Nocardioides panacis: one gene and its partner. The protein of the gene in region 1 interacts with the protein of each later gene in a pairwise test. Links are inferred from orthologs where the notes say so. Each region holds a gene or a part of one and is shown on either strand. Other genes may lie near its edges.

Evidence for each region.
Region 2: the proteins of KRR39_RS02915 (region 1) and ileS interact in binary tests that used the Escherichia coli proteins (3 or more experiments, as listed by UniProt). The link is inferred for Nocardioides panacis from one-to-one orthologs.

The regions. Positions count from the first base shown.
Region 1 is NZ_CP077062.1:572,858-578,960, forward strand. The notes cover bases 1,236-3,926. They hold KRR39_RS02915 (hydrogenase maturation protease), read right to left. Parts: upstream 2,973-3,926; coding sequence 2,499-2,972; downstream 1,236-2,498. Other genes in these bases: KRR39_RS02905 (Kae1-like domain-containing protein), read right to left, coding at 1,236-1,377; hypC (HypC/HybG/HupF family hydrogenase formation chaperone), read right to left, coding at 1,316-2,497; KRR39_RS26475 (DUF6893 family small protein), read right to left, coding at 2,979-3,098; KRR39_RS02920 (DUF6084 family protein), read right to left, coding at 3,095-3,926. In the rest of the region: more of KRR39_RS02905, read right to left, coding at 1-1,235; more of KRR39_RS02920, read right to left, coding at 3,927-5,068; KRR39_RS02925 (DUF5947 family protein), read right to left, coding at 5,065-5,706; KRR39_RS02930 (NifU family protein), read right to left, coding at 5,703-6,103.
Region 2 is NZ_CP077062.1:2,418,226-2,427,228, reverse strand. What follows is about bases 3,024-6,794. They hold ileS (isoleucine--tRNA ligase), read right to left. Parts: upstream 6,413-6,794; coding sequence 3,224-6,412; downstream 3,024-3,223. Other genes in these bases: KRR39_RS11745 (DivIVA domain-containing protein), read left to right, coding at 3,024-3,130. Outside these bases: KRR39_RS11765 (purine nucleoside phosphorylase YfiH/LACC1 family protein), read left to right, coding at 1-582; KRR39_RS11760 (YggS family pyridoxal phosphate-dependent enzyme), read left to right, coding at 579-1,283; KRR39_RS11755 (cell division protein SepF), read left to right, coding at 1,345-1,839; KRR39_RS11750 (YggT family protein), read left to right, coding at 1,899-2,189; more of KRR39_RS11745, read left to right, coding at 2,381-3,023; KRR39_RS11735 (hypothetical protein), read right to left, coding at 6,896-7,432; KRR39_RS11730 (TraR/DksA family transcriptional regulator), read left to right, coding at 7,401-7,886; lspA (signal peptidase II), read left to right, coding at 7,859-8,446; KRR39_RS11720 (RluA family pseudouridine synthase), read left to right, coding at 8,482-9,003. UniProt on the Escherichia coli protein: Catalyzes the attachment of isoleucine to tRNA(Ile). As IleRS can inadvertently accommodate and process structurally similar amino acids such as valine, to avoid such errors it has two additional distinct tRNA(Ile)-dependent editing activities.

The DNA of each region.
Region 1 (6,103 bases):
GCGCAGCACGGTGAACCCGTGCTCCTCCAGCTGCCGCACGCTGGTCGCCAGCAGCAGCGCGTTGGCGAACACGCCGCCGCCGAGCGCCACCACGTCCAGTCCCGTCGCGAGCCGCGACCGGCCGGCGAGCTCGACGACGAGCGCCGCGACGCCGGCGTGGAAGCGGGCCGCCACCCGCGCCGGGCCGGCGCCGCGGCGTACGTCGTCGACGACCGCGCGCACCACCGGGCCGGGGTCGGCCACGACGGCGCCGTGCGGGTCCTCGACGAGCCCGAACGCGTACGGCGCCGCTGGCCCGTCGTACGCGCGGGCCAGGGCCTCCAGCCGCACCGCCGCCTCGGCCTCGTAGTCGCTGGTGTGCCGGACCCCGGTCAGCGACGAGACGGCGTCGAAGAGCCGCCCCATGCTGGAGGTCGGCACGCAGCCGAGCCCGGTGTCGAGCTGGTGCGCGAGCACGGACCGCTCGCGGTCGGGGCAGGCCGCGACCGCTGGCAGGTCCTCGGACCAGGGCACGCCCGCGGCCCGCAGGTGCGCCAGCGCCATCCGGTAGGCGCGGCGCACGCTGGCGTCGCCGCCGGCCAGCGGGACGTAGCCGAGGTGCGCCGCCCGCCGGAGCTCCTTGTAGCCCGCGACCAGCACCTCACCGCCCCAGATCGCGCCGTCGGTGCCGTAGCCGGTGCCGTCGAAGGCGACCCCGATCACCCGGTCGTCGAGGCCGAGGCCGTGCTCGCCCATCACCGAGGCGACGTGCGCGTGGTGGTGCTGCACGGTCCGCACCTCCCGCCCCTGGGCCCGCTCCCGGGCCCAGGCGGCCGAGCGGTAGCCTGGGTGCGCGTCGGTGACCAGCCGGCCGGGCCGCACCCCGGTGAGCTCCTCGAGGTGCCGCTCGGTGCGGCCGAGCGCGTCCTGGGTGGCCAGGTCGTCGAGGTCCCCGACGTGCTGGCTGAGCCACGCGTAGCGCCCGGCCGCCAGCGCGCAGGTGTTCTTCAGGTCGGCCCCGGTCGCCAGCACCGGGTCGACCTCGAAGGGCAGGGCCACCGGCAGCGGTGCGTGACCGCGCGAGCGGCGCACCGGCAGCTCGGCGCCGGCCACCACGCGGGCGACCGAGTCGTCGCACGGCACCCGGATCGGCCGGTCGTGCACCAGGAACGCGTCCGCGAGGTCCCCGAGCCGCTCGCGGGCCTCCGCGTCGTCGGTGACGATCGGCTCGCCGGACAGGTTGCCCGAGGTCATCACCAGCACGTCCGGCCCCGGGTCCCCGGCCTCCCCGAGCAGCAGCACGTGCAACGGCGTGTACGGAAGAAGGATCCCGAGGTCAGGTGACCCCGGCGCGACGCCCCCCGCGACGCCCCCCCTCCGAGTTGTCAGGCGGTGGATCGGTCCCGACCGAGTGAGCGCCTGACAACTCGGGGCGGGGGAGGAGGACGACGGGCTTGCGGGGGCCGGTGAGCAGCCCGCGCTCCGCCTCGGTCATCGACACCAGGCCCTCGGCCACGGCCAGGTCCCGGGCCATCACCGCGAACGGCTTGGCGCCGCGCTGCTTGCGCCGCCGCAGCTCGGCGACCGCGTCCTCGTTGCGGGCGTCGCAGGCCAGGTGGTAGCCGCCGAGCCCCTTGACCGCGACGACCTGCCCGTCCGCGAGCAGCTCCCGCGTCCGTCGTACGGCGGCGTCGCCGGTGTCGTGGATCCCCGGGCCGTCCAGGGCGAGCGTCGGGCCGCAGTCGGGGCAGGCGACCGGCTGCGCGTGGAACCGCCGGTCGCCGGGGTCGTCGTACTCCGCGCGGCAGGCGGCGCACATCTCGAACCCGGCCATCGTGGTGGCCGCCCGGTCGTAGGGCAGCGAGGTGATGATCGTGAAGCGCGGACCGCAGTTGGTGCAGGAGATGAACGGGTGCCGGTAGCGCCGGTCCAGCGGGTCGGCGAGCTCGGCCAGGCAGTCCTCGCACACCGCGACGTCCGGCGAGGCGAGCGTCCGTCCGGCGCCGCCGCTGCTGTCCTCGATGCTGAAGCCGGTGCCGCCACGGGTCGGCAGGTCGGTCTCGTGGAGCCCCTCGACCTCGGCGAGCGGCGGCGCGTCGTCGACCAGCCGGCGGCCGAAGACGTCGACGGCGTCGGGGTCGCCCTCGACCTCGACGACGACCCCGGAGGGGGTGTTGCACACCGAGCCGGCCAGCCCCAGCTCAGAGGCGGTGACGTAGACGAACGGCCGGAAGCCGACACCCTGCACGAGCCCGAACACGTCGTAGCGACGGCGCACCCGGGCGGCCCGGCCGCTGCCCATCAGCTGCAGGCCGCTCAGCGCGGTCCTGGCCGCCGCCTCGTCGATCGCCTCGACGGCGAAGCCCATGTGGATCAGCACCCAGTCGCCCGGTGCGGGCTGCGCCTCGAGCATCCCGACGTTCACCTGGCGCTGTGCGCCCTCGACGTCGACGAGCGCGACCTGGCCGGCGTAGCCGTCCGCGAGGGCCACGACCCGACCGGGGATGCCCAGGCACATGTCAGGCCTCCTGCGGGACGTCGGCGCGCAGCAGCCGGTCGAGCAGCCGGTCCACGGTCTCCACCGCCCGGGGTACGGCGGCCGCGACGGCGGCACCGAGACCGATGCCGTCGGCCGTGGACGCGGGACGGCAGCCCACGACGTAGGTCGGGGGGAGCGTGCCGCCCAGGGTGCTCAGCGAGGCGAGCACCGCGACCGGGTTCATGCCGTGCGGGTCGAAGTCGTCGGCGCCCAGGTCGTCCGGCCCGACCTCGAGCACGGTGATCTCGCCGGGCTCGCCGTGCGGCACCGCGTCGACGATCACCAGGGCGTCGTACCCGTCCAGGAGGTCGTAGGCCAGGTGCATGCCGCGGATGCCGTAGTCGACGACGCGGACGTCGTCGCCGGCGCGCGCGCCCATCCGGCGGACGACCTCGGGGCCGAAGCCGTCGTCGGAGCCGAACAGGTTGCCGATGCCGGCGACCAGGACCGTCACGGCCGGCTACATCTGCCGCATGCGGAGGTACCGCTGCAGGTCCGGCACCGACTTCACCCCGGTCGCGGCGGCGGCCGCTGCCAGCGCCAGGACCACCAACGTGGTCAGCTTCCCGATCATCCTCATGGTCGGCTCTCCTCTCGTTCGGTGAGCGGTTCGATCTCGTCCGGTGCGAAGTAGCTGAAGCGGCCGTACCACTCGTGCAGGTCGGCGGCCGGGTCGTCCTCGAGCACCACCGCGACGTGGGTCCGGCCGTCCACGTCGAACAGCACCCCGGTGACCCGGGCCGCCCGGTCGGCCAGGAACAGGTCCTGCGCGTCGGCCCGCCGCCGGGGGTGCAGCCGCACCCGGGTGCCCGCGCCGACCCGCACCCCGTCGACCAGGACGGTGTCGGACCCCGGGTCGACCGAGGCGTCGGTGGCCGGGTCCCACCACGGCGGTGCGTCCGACCCGGCCGGGCCGTGCGGGTCGCGGAAGACGCCGTGCAGCTGCTGGAGCTCCGCCGGGGTCATCGCGTCGCAGCGGTCGATGAGCGCGGCCGCCCTGGGGTCGGTGGCCCGGGCCTCGGCCTTCTCGGCGTCGGTCATCGTCATCACCCGCAGCGTGAGGATCTCGTCGATCTCGGTGGCGTCGAACAGTGCCTGCGCGCTCTCCGCGGCGACCTGCGGGTGGTCGTAGAGGATGATCGGCGACCCGAGCAGGAGGTCGGTGTCGCCCTCGTCGCCCGCGAGGAACGGCCAGCAGCGGTCCTGGCGCAGCCCGTCGGCGATCGGGCGTGCCGCCGGCGGTGGGTCGACCATCGAGACGAAGCCGCAGCCGTCGGCCTCGACGAGCAGGTGGGCGCCGAGCAGCGACGTGCGCGTGGCGTCCTCGGGCGTCGCGGGCCGCTCCGGGTGGTCGTTGCGGACCGTCACCGAGAGCCGGGTGAACGGGCCGTGCCGCTCGGTGCCGACCGTGACGACCGCGCGCAGCGGCCGGCGGTGCCGCACCAGCGATCCGCCACCGGGCAGTGCCTCGACCTTTTCGCCGCCGTCGACGGTCACCGGGGTGTCGGGGACACCGCCGGCCGAGACGTCGGCGCGCACCACGACCTCCTGCTCGACGGCCTCGTCCCAGGTGAGCTCGGTGTGGTCCCCGACCGGCAGGGACGCGACCTCCGTGCCGTGCGCGTCGAGGACCTGCCGGTGCTGGAGCTGCAGGAACCTGAGGTGCACGTCGACCGACGACCCGGCCCGGACGCCGGTGAGGATCGTGTGCAGGGTCAGGGTGTCCGGCTCGCCGAGCCCGCGGTCCGCCGCGCCGGGCGGGCCGAGGACGCCGAACTGCCACCGGGCGCGGTTCTTGTCGGAGCTGGCGCGGTAGGGGTAGAGGAGGTACCCCTCGTAGAGCACCGCGTCGGCGACGGTGCGGGCCCGCTGGAGCCGGTCGGCGGGGACGGGGCTCACGGCTGCTCGCCCCCCGACCGGGGAGGACACCGCGCCGAGCAGCCGGCCGACGGTCTCCTCCCACGACACGAGACCGTGCCGGGCGCGGTAGTCGCCGAGCGCCGCCAGCACGTCGTGGTCGAGACGGATCCATCCCTGGTGCGGGAAGAAGGTGGCGATCATGTCCTGCCAGACGCGCACCGGCAGGTCGTGGCGCGCCTCGCTGTCCCAGGGCACCTGCAGCACCCCGAAGCCGTGCTCGCCGCGGGTGAACACCGTGCCGCTGAACAGCAGGCTCAACGGCAGCGTGCCGGAGCCGACGCCGTGCAGCAGCCGCGACCCGGTCACGTCGAAGTCGTAGGTGCAGGGCAGCGCGAGGTCGACCTCGGTGGCGCCGGTGAACCCCTGGACCGTGGTGTGGCACTGCATCCACTGGAACGGCTTGAGCGTCTGCGGCCAGCGCGCCCGGTCGCCGAACAGCGCGCGCAGCCCGGCCTCGTCGGCCTCGTCGTAGCCGCGCCGCTGGGGTTCGATGCGGACCTGGCAGCGCAGCGCCATCGCGTGCACCTGCACCCCGGTGCTCTCCTCGATCCGCAGCCGGGCGGTCAGCTCGGGGGTCGCGGCGTACGGCGTCGGGGCGACGTCGAGCACCCGGAAGGTCCACTCGCTCACGGGTGGGCCTCCCCGGGCCGGCTCCGGTCGTCGACCTTCGCGAAGAACTCCTCCAGGGCCACCCGGGCCTCCTGGCCGCCGTCGAACCCGCGCCAGGTCTGCCGCATCCGGCCGACCAGCTCGTAGCAGGCGTCGATCGGGACGACGTGGCAGCTGAAGCCCTCGTCCTCCCGCGTGCCCCGGACCAGCAGCGCCTCCACGTCGGGCAGCACCGTGGCCAGGCCGGGGTTGGCGGCCAGCACCCGCTCCCAGGCGGTGAGCGACAGCTCGGACTCGGTGGCACCCGCGGGCCCGGGGTAGAACGCCACGACCCGGTCCTGGGCCGAGTTGCGGAACAGGAACGCAAGCCCGACCGGGATCTGCAGCTCGTCCCAGTCGGCCCGGTCGAGTCGGAAGCCGGGGAACGCGAGGTAGCGGTCCGGCACCGCGCGGTAGCGCATCTCGGCGTGCTGGTCGGTGAACAGCAGGTAGCAGGGCCGGCAGGTGCACATCAGCCCGCGGCCCACGACGTCGACGACGTGCGGGTGCTCCTCGGCGACCGGGGCGCTGCACATCTCGCAGCGCTCGCCGGCCTCCACCGGGCGGCGGGTCTGGCTGATCCGGCGCAGCGTGCCGAGCTGCGCCCGGCCGCTGCTCATGCGCCGACCGTCGTCGGGACGGCGACCGCGACCGTGCCGGCCTCGGCCAGCAGCGGGAACGGGTCCAGGTGCAGGTCGGCCGCGTCCAGGCAGGCGCCCGCGCGTCGTACGTCGTAGTGCGCGCCGCAGGCGGGGCAGGTGAGCACCGCGTCCCCGGCCGTGCCGCCGAGCCGTCGCACCGGCAGCGCGCCCGCCAGGCTGCCGGCGCACCGTGCGCAGCCGTCCCGGAACGCGAACAGGTCCGGGCCGACCCGGCACACGAACAACGCGGTGTCCCCGGCGGTCGTGGTGGAGCCCTGTCCGGACGCGAGGCCGACGGCGGCGGGCAGCGTATGCCAGGTCGCGCCGGCTCCCGCGTCCGGTGTCCCGAGCTCGATCCGGGTGCGCAGGGCCTCGA
Region 2 (9,003 bases), 1.8 Mb from region 1 along the record:
CCCGTCGTACGCATGCGGCAGGTGCACGGGGCCGACGTGCACGTCGTCGGCGCCGGCGACGAGCCGCCGACCGGGGACGGGCTGGTCACCGCCGAGCGGGGCACGGTGCTGATGGTCCGGGTCGCCGACTGCGTCCCGGTGCTGCTGGCCGACCCGGTGCGCGGGATCGTGGCGGCGGTGCACGCCGGCCGGCCGGGCCTGGCCGCCGGGGTGGTGCCGGCCGCCGTGGCCGCGATGGCGTCGCTGGGCGCCGGGCCGGTCACGGCCTGGGTCGGCCCGCACGTGTGCGGTGCCTGCTACGAGGTGCCGGACCGGCTGCGGGCCGAGGTCAGCGCGCTGGTGCCCGAGTCCTACGCGGAGACCTCGTGGGGCACCCCCGCGCTGGACATCGGCGCCGGGGTGCGGGCCCAGCTGCTCGCCGCCGGGTGCGAGGTCCTCGACGCGTCGCGCTGCACCCTCGAGGACGAGGACCTGTTCTCCTACCGCCGCCAGGGCCGGCGCTCCGGCCGGCTCGCCGGCCTGGTCCGGGTGCGGCCGTGGAAGCGCTGGCTCCCGGCACGCAGCTGCGGGGACGCCGGGTGAGCGGGCGACGCGACGAGCTCGCCGGGAACCTCGCGCAGGTCCGCGCCCGGATCGCCGACGCGGCCGGGCGGGCCGGCCGCTCGCCCGAGGAGGTGACGCTGACGGTGGTCACCAAGTTCTTCCCGGCCTCCGACGTCCGCCTGCTCGCCGACCTCGGGGTGCGCCACGTGGGGGAGAACCGGCACCAGGAGGCCGAGGCGAAGGCGGCCGAGTGCGCCGACCTGGGCCTGACCTGGCACTTCATCGGCGGCCTGCAGAGCAACAAGGCGGCGGCCGTCGCGGCCTACGCCGACGTGGTCGAGTCCGTCGACCGCGCCAAGCTGCTCCGCGGGCTGTCCTCGGGCGCCCACCAGCGTGACCACGTCGTGGACGTCCTGGTCCAGGTGAGCCTGGACACAGACCCCGGGGACGGCGGCCGCGCCGGAGTACCTCCCGTCGACGTCGAGCGGCTCGCCGAGCAGGTGGCCGCCACCGAGGGCCTCCGGCTCCGCGGAGTGATGGCGGTGGCGCCGCTGGGGGAGGATCCCCTGCCTGCGTTCGCGAAACTCGCCGAGATCGCGGCCTCGGTGCGCAGCATCGAGCCGTCCGCGACCTGGATCTCGGCCGGGATGAGCGGCGACCTCGAGGCTGCCGTCGAATCCGGCGCGACACACGTGCGGATAGGCAGCGCGGTGCTCGGTAGCCGGCCCGCCAGACGGTAGGGTCGAGATCGCAGCAGCGTGCCCCATCCGGGGGCCCGCAGATGTACCGGAGGCAGAAGTCATGGGCAGCGCGATGCGCAAGATGGGTGTCTACCTTGGCCTGCTCGAGGACACCGAGCGCTACGACGACGAGTACTACGACGAGTACGACGAGCGTCCCCAGCGTGGTGCCACCGAGGAGCCGGCCCGCCCGGCCCCCGTCGCGAACATCTCCGAGCGTCGCCGCCCGCAGGCCGCCCAGCCGCACGTCGCCCCGCAGGCGACCGTGGCCGAGCTGTCCCGGATCACCACGCTGCACCCGCGCACCTACAACGAGGCGCGCAGCATCGGGGAGAACTTCCGCGAGGGCGTCCCGGTGATCATGAACCTCTCCGAGATGGACGACATGGACGCCAAGCGTCTCGTCGACTTCGCCGCCGGGCTCGTGTTCGCCGTCCGGGGCACCATCGAGCGGGTCACCAACAAGGTGTTCCTGCTCTCGCCGCCGAACGTCTCGGTCGCCGCCGAGGACAAGCAGCGCATCGCGGACGCCGGCGGCTTCTTCAACCAGAGCTGACCCCGGCGGCGGGTGTCGCGCCCGGCCGAGTTGGCGGTTCCTGGCTAGACTTCGGCCTTGTGCAAACCGTCGGCGCGATCCTCCTGCTGGTCCTCAACGTCTTCCTGGGCCTGATGCTCATCCGCCTTGTCGTGGACTGGGTGCAGGTCTTCGCCCGCTCCTGGAGCCCCAAGGGCCCGGTGCTGTTCGTGCTGGAGATCGTCTACACGATCACCGACCCGCCGATCCTGTTCGTACGGCGCTTCGTGCCGCCGCTGCGGCTCGGCGCCGTGATGCTCGACACGAGCTTCCTGATCGTCCTGGTGGTCGTGTACCTGCTGCAGATCCTGGTCGGCAACCTCTTCTTCTAGGGACACCTCCGGACGAACGCCCGCTCGCGTGGTGGGGAACGTCCCGATCTGGGTATCCTTCCCCGGAGCCACGCAGGTCGCCCCCCTGGAAAGCCGGGACCCCGTTCCGGAGTACGGTGGGCACGCCGTGGCAGCAGGACGCACGACGCCACTGCACCACCAGACGACGACTACGAACAAAGGGTGAGGTCATGCCGCTGACGCCTGAGGACGTGAGCAACAAGCGCTTTACTCCTGTCCGGCTCCGTGAGGGCTACGACATGGGCGAGGTCGACCAGTTCCTCGACGAGGTCGAGGCCGAGCTGGCCCGACTGACTCGTGAGAACGAGGACCTGCGCAGCAAGCTCTCCGCCGCCCAGCAGGGTGGCGGCTCGGCTCCGGCCACCGCTCCCGTCCAGGAGAAGGCTCCCGAGCCCGTCAAGGCTCCCGAGAAGGTGGCAGCCCCCGCTCCCGCGGCGGCCGCTCCGGTCGAGACCATCAAGGTCACGACGGTCGCCGACGCCTCCAGCGCCGCGGCCCGGCTGCTGGAGATCGCCACCCGCAACGCCCACGAGCTCGTCGGCGAGGCGAAGGACGAGGCCGACAAGATCGTCGGCGAGGCCCGCACCAAGGCCGAGCGCCTGGAGTCCGAGAGCAAGATCAAGGCCGACCGCGTCGAGTCCGACGCCCGGACCCGGTCGCAGATGCTCGACTCCGAGACCGCGGAGCGTCGCGAGCAGCTCTTCGGCGACCTCGAGAAGGAGAAGGACAAGCTCAACGCGGAGGTGGAGAACCTGCGCTCGTTCGAGCGTGAGTACCGCTCCCGGCTGAAGAGCTACTTCCAGCAGCAGCTGTCTGCGCTCGACGGCAGCGGCGAGGGCGCGGTCCTCGAGGGCAGCGACCACGCTCCCAAGCGGCTGAAGTCCCTCCTGGGCGACGAGAACGACCACCAGAACGGCTGACCCACCCACCACCGGCCCCGGCCGGTGACGCACGACGCGACGAGGCCGGTGCCCCCACCAGGGGCACCGGCCTCGTGCTGCGTCCGCTCCCGGTCACGCCGGGGCGGCGACCACCTCGACGGTGAACGTCAGCCCGAGCTCGTCGTCGGTCTCCGGTGCGCCGCCGTCGAGGTCCGCGACCGAGCCCGCACGCTCGGGACCGGCCGGGGCGAGCACCTCCTCGGCCACCGTCCCGCCGTGCAGCTCGATCGCCTCGGCGGTCTCGCCCTCGGCGAACCACCGCAGCCGGATCCGGTCGCTGACGTCGAAGCCGCTGGTCTTGCGGGCCTCCTGGACCCGTCGTACGACGCCGCGCGCGAGGCCGAGCAGCCGCAGCTCGTCGGTGATCTCGAGGTCGAGGGCGACGGTCTCGCCCTGCTCGTTGACCACCGACCAGCCCTCGCGCGGGCGCTCGGAGACGATCACCTCGTCGGCGAGCACCTCGAGCCGCTCGCCCTCGACGGTGACCGTGGTCCGGCCGCCCTCGGCCAGGTCGGCGGCCAACCGGGTGGCGTCGGCGGCGGCGATCGCGGCCGCGACGACCGGGGTCTGCTTGCCGAAGCGCTTGCCCAGTGCCCGGAAGTTGCCCTTCGCGGAGAAGTCCACGAGGTCGGCGCCGGCGGAGGACAGCGGCTCGACCGCGAGCACGTTCAGCTCGTCGGCGACCTCCCGGCGGAGCTCGTCGGTGAGCCGGGACCACGCCGAGGAGGCGACCAGGGCCCGGCGCAGCGGCTGCCGGGTCCGCACCTTCGCGTCCGCGCGGGCCGCCCGGCCGAGCTCGACGAGCCGACGGGTCAGCGACATCTGCGCGCCGAGCTCGTCGTCGACGAGGCTGCCGTCGACGCGCGGCCACGCCGCCAGGTGCACCGACTCGGGCAGCTCGTCGGAGGTGGCGGCGAACATGTCCTGCCACACCCGCTCGGTGATGAACGGCGTGAGCGGCGCCATCAGCAGCGTGACGACGTAGACGCACTCGTGCAGGGTGGCGAGCGCGGCGGGGTCGCCGGCCCAGAAGCGCCGCCGCGAACGACGGACGTACCAGTTGGACAGGTCGTCGACGTACGCCGCCAGCAGGCTGCCCGCGCGCTGGGTGTCGAACACCTCCAGCGCCTCGGTGACGCCGGCCGCGAGCCGGTGCGCCTCCGAGAGCGCCCACCGGTCCAGGACCGGCCGGTCGGCCAGCTCCGGGGCCGGGTCGCCGGGTGACCAGCCGGACGTGCGGGCGTAGAGCACCTGGAACGCGACCGTGTTCCAGTAGGTCAGCAGCACCTTCCGGACGGTCTCCTGGATGCTGGCGTGGCCCACCCGGCGGGCCGCCCACGGCGAGCCGGACGCGGCCATGAACCAGCGCACGGCGTCGGCGCCGTGCTGGTCCATCAGCGGCATCGGCTCGAGGATGTTGCCGAGGTGCTTGGACATCTTCCGGCCGTCCTCGGCCAGGATGTGGCCCAGGCAGAGCACGTTCTTGTACGACGACTCGTCGAAGACCAGCGTGCCGATCGCCATCAGCGTGTAGAACCAGCCGCGGGTCTGGTCGATCGCCTCGCAGATGAAGTCCGCGGGGTAGGCCGCCTCGAAGGCCTGCTCGGAGCCGGGCGCGTGCGGGTAGCCCCACTGCGCGAACGGCATCGAGCCGCTGTCGAACCAGGCGTCGATGACCTCGGGCACCCGGCGGGCCTCCTCGCCGCACTCCGGGCAGGCGAGCGTCACGTCGTCGACGAACGGCCGGTGCGGGTCGAGCTCGGACTGGTCGGTCCCGGACAGCTCGGACAGCTCGGCGAGCGACCCGACGCAGGTCTGGTGCCCCTCGGCGCAGCGCCAGATCGGCAGCGGCGTGCCCCAGTAGCGGCTGCGCGACAGCGCCCAGTCGACGTTGTTGGTCAGCCAGTCGCCGTACCGGCCCCACTGGATCGTCTCGGGGAACCAGTGGGTCTTCTCGTTCTCGCGCAGCAGGGCGTCCTTGACCTGGGTGGTCCGGACGTACCACGAGGGCTGGGCGTAGTACATGAGCGGCGTGTGGCAGCGCCAGCAGTGCGGGTAGCTGTGCTCGTAGGCGACGTGCCGGAACAGCAGCCCGCGGGTCTCGAGGTCCTTGACCAGGTCCGCGTCGGCGTGCTTGAAGAACTGCCCGCCCACCAGCGGCACGTCGGCGCCGAAGTGCCCGTCCGGCTGCACCGGTACGACGACCGGCAGGCCGTAGGACCGGCAGACCGCCATGTCGTCCTCGCCGAAGGCGGGGGACTGGTGCACCAGGCCGGTGCCGTCCTCGGTGGTGACGTAGTCGGCGAGCACCACGAGGTGCGGGGCGGTGCCGCCGGCCTCGACCGGCGGGAACTCCACGAGCTCGAAGGGCCGCTGGTAGGTCCAGCGCTCCATGTCGGCGCCGAGCACGGTCTCCTGCACCGTCCAGCCCTCGCCCAGCACGGCCCCCAGCAGCGGCTCGGCGACCACGAGGGTCTCGGTGCCGTCGGTGGCCGCGACGTAGGTGACGTCCGGGCGGACCGCCACCGCGGTGTTGGACACCAGCGTCCACGGCGTGGTGGTCCACACCAGCAGCGACGCTCCCGGGCGATCAGCGGTGCCCGCGAGCGGGCCGGAGGTCAGCGGGAACCGGACGTAGACGCTCGGGTCGGTGACGGTCTCGTAGCCCTGGGCGACCTCGTGGTCGGACAGGCCCGTCCCGTCCCGCGGGCAGTACGGCGCCACGCGGTAGTCCTGGACCAGCAGGCCGCGGGAGTGGATCTGCTTGAGGGCCCACCACACCGACTCGACGTAGGCCGGGTCCATGGTGCGGTAGGGGTCGGAGGTGTCGACCCAGTAGCCCATCCGCTCGGTCATCTCCTCGAAGGCGTCGACGTGCCGCAGCACGGACTCCCGGCACCTGGCGTTGAACTCCGCGACGCCGTACCTCTCGATGTCGGCCTTGCCGGTGAAGCCGAGCTCCTTCTCCACCGCGAGCTCGACGGGCAGCCCGTGGCAGTCCCAGCCGGCCTTCCGCTCGACGAGGTAGCCCTGCATCGTCTTGAACCGCGGGAAGACGTCCTTGAAGACCCGCGCCTCGACGTGGTGCGTGCCCGGGCGGCCGTTGGCGGTCGGGGGACCCTCGAAGAACGTCCAGCGGGGTCGGTCGCCGGCGCGGTCCAGCGACTTGTCGAAGGTCTGGTGGTCCCGCCAGAAGTCGAGCACCTCGTGCTCGAGGGCGGGGAGGTCCACCTGGGGTGGGACGGGTCGGTACTCGCTCACGGCTGGTCCTTCGGTACGTCGCTTCGGCCTGGGTGCTGCGGGGCTGAAGGGACGAGGAGGTCGGTGTGCTGCACCGGCCGCTCCCGCGGTACCACCCTTCTTGGCGGCCCGGATGCTGCTGGGCCGCCCACTCTTCTCCACCGCTGCCGGGTCTACCTGCCTGCCCCGGGCGGGGCGGGCGCTCTTCCGGCGGCTCGGGGTGATCTTCGCTCCGGACAACACCCCCGGGCTCTCACCGTCCCCGGGTCGCTGGCGGCTGTCCTCGGGGCTACTCGTCCCGTCCACGCCGTGCGGTCGGGACAAGTCTGCCAGACCGGGTGCCGCTGGTTCACGCGGGTTTGGCCCGGCTTGCAACCAGACTCGCGGACGGTCGCCGGAAATTTACCGGATCGTGGGCGCGATTGGTTGTCTGGTGTGCGGGTGCGGCATATCCTCACCGCACGCGTGTGGCAGCTCACAGTGGCCACACGTTCCTTGATGTATTCACGGTTTTTGAGGGGGCCGCGAGCACATGGCACGCAGCACTGCACGCAAGCTGGCCGGCTCGACGGTCGCCGCGGCGAAGCGGGTGACGCGTTCGGCGGTCACCGGCCGGGCCTCTGCGTCCACCAAGAAGACCGCGAAGAAGACCGCGGAGAAGACCGCGGCTGCGCCGGCGAAGAAGGCGCCGGTCGCGAAGAAGGCGCCGGTCGCGAAGAAGGCGCCGGTCGCGAAGAAGGCGCCGGCCGCGAAGAAGACCGCGCCGGCGAAGAAGGCGCCCGCCAGGAAGGCGCCGGCGGCGAAGAAGACGCCCGCCACCAAGACGGCCGCCACCAAGAAGGTCAGCACGTCGCCCACGAAGCGGGCGACCACGAAGTCGGCGACCCGGGCGCCGGCCCCGACGACGGCGAGGAAGACGTCGAAGCGGACGTCGAGCGCCGCCCCCCAGAAGTTGCCTGCCGTGAAGAAGACCGCGGACAGCCCGAAGACTGCAGCGAAGAAGGCCCCGGTGACCACTCCGACCCAGAAGGCGGCGGCCAAGAAGGCTCCCGCCACGACACCAGCCACCAAGAAGACAGCGGCCAGGAAGTCCACGGCCCCGGCGAAGCTCGCGGTGAAGGCCGACGAGAGCCCGTGGACCAAGGCCGAGCTGGCCGAGGTGCGCGGCGACCTCAACGCCGACCGCGAACGGCTCCGCTCCGAGCTCAACCTGGCCGAGCACGAGCTGCACGACCTGATGCGGGACGCGGGCGACGGCGCCGGCAACGACCAGGCCGACGTCGGCTCGACGACGTTCGAGCGCGACCACGAGATGAGCCTGGCCAACAACGCGCGGGAGATGCTCGCCCAGACCGAGCGGGCCCTGGCCCGCATCGAGGACGGCACCTACGGCGTCTGCGAGATCGGCGGGGAGCCGATCGGCAAGATGCGGTTGATGGCTTTTCCGCGTGCGACACTGTGCCTGTCATGCAAGCAGCGCGAGGAGCGTCGCTGAACTCCAGCGACTCGACCACTTCCCCCACCGACCCCGTCGAGCGTCCGCGGGCGCGTCCGGGTGCCCTGGTGGTGTTCGCCGTGATCGCCGCGGTCGGCTACACCGTCGACGTGGTCACCAAGGTGCTGGCCGTCCAGCACCTCACCGGCCGCCCGCCGGTGCAGGTCGTCGGTGACCTGGTGACCCTCTACCTCGCCCGCAACCCCGGAGCCGCGTTCAGCACCGGCACGTCGTACACCCTCGTGCTCACCTGCGTCGCGATCGCCGCCGCGGTCGCGGTGCTGTGGACGGTCCGCCGGCTGCGCAGCACCGGCTGGGCGATCGGCCTGGGGTTCCTGATGGCCGGCATCCTCGGCAACCTCACCGACCGGGTGTTCCGCTCGCCGGGCTTCCTGCGCGGTCACGTCGTGGACTTCGTGCAGCTGCCGAACTGGCCGATCTTCAACGTCGCCGACGTCTGCATCAACATCGCAGCCGGCGTCCTCATCCTCCAGGCCGTGCGAGGGATGTCCGTCAACGGCACCCGCTCGCGCGGCGCCGACCCCGCCGGCGCCTCGTGACGGGCCCCGACTTCTCCGGTCACGAGCGGCGCACGGTGACGGTTCCCGACGGCCTCGCCGGCGAGCGCGTGGACGCCGCGATCGCCCGGATGTTCGGGCTCTCGCGCACCCGCGCCGCCGAGCTGATCCTCAGCGGGCACGTCAGCGTCGACGGGGAACCGCCCGCGAAGTCCGACCGGGTCGAGCCCGGCTCCATGCTGGACGTCGCGATCCCCGCCGCCGTCGACCCGTTCGCCGTCGTCCCGGAGACCGTCGAGGGCATCAAGATCATCCACGACGACGACGCCATCGTGGTGATCGACAAGCCCGTCGGCGTCGCCGTGCACCCCAGCCCGGGCTGGACCGGTCCCACGGTCGTCGGGCACCTCGTCGCGGCCGGCTTCCGGATCTCGACCAGCGGCGCCGCCGAGCGCCAGGGCATCGTGCAGCGGCTCGACGTCGGCACTTCCGGCGTGATGGTGATCGCCAAGTCCGAGCGGGCCTACTCCGTGCTCAAGAACGCCTTCCGGCAGCGGACCGTCGACAAGACCTACCACGCCCTGGTCCAGGGGCACCCG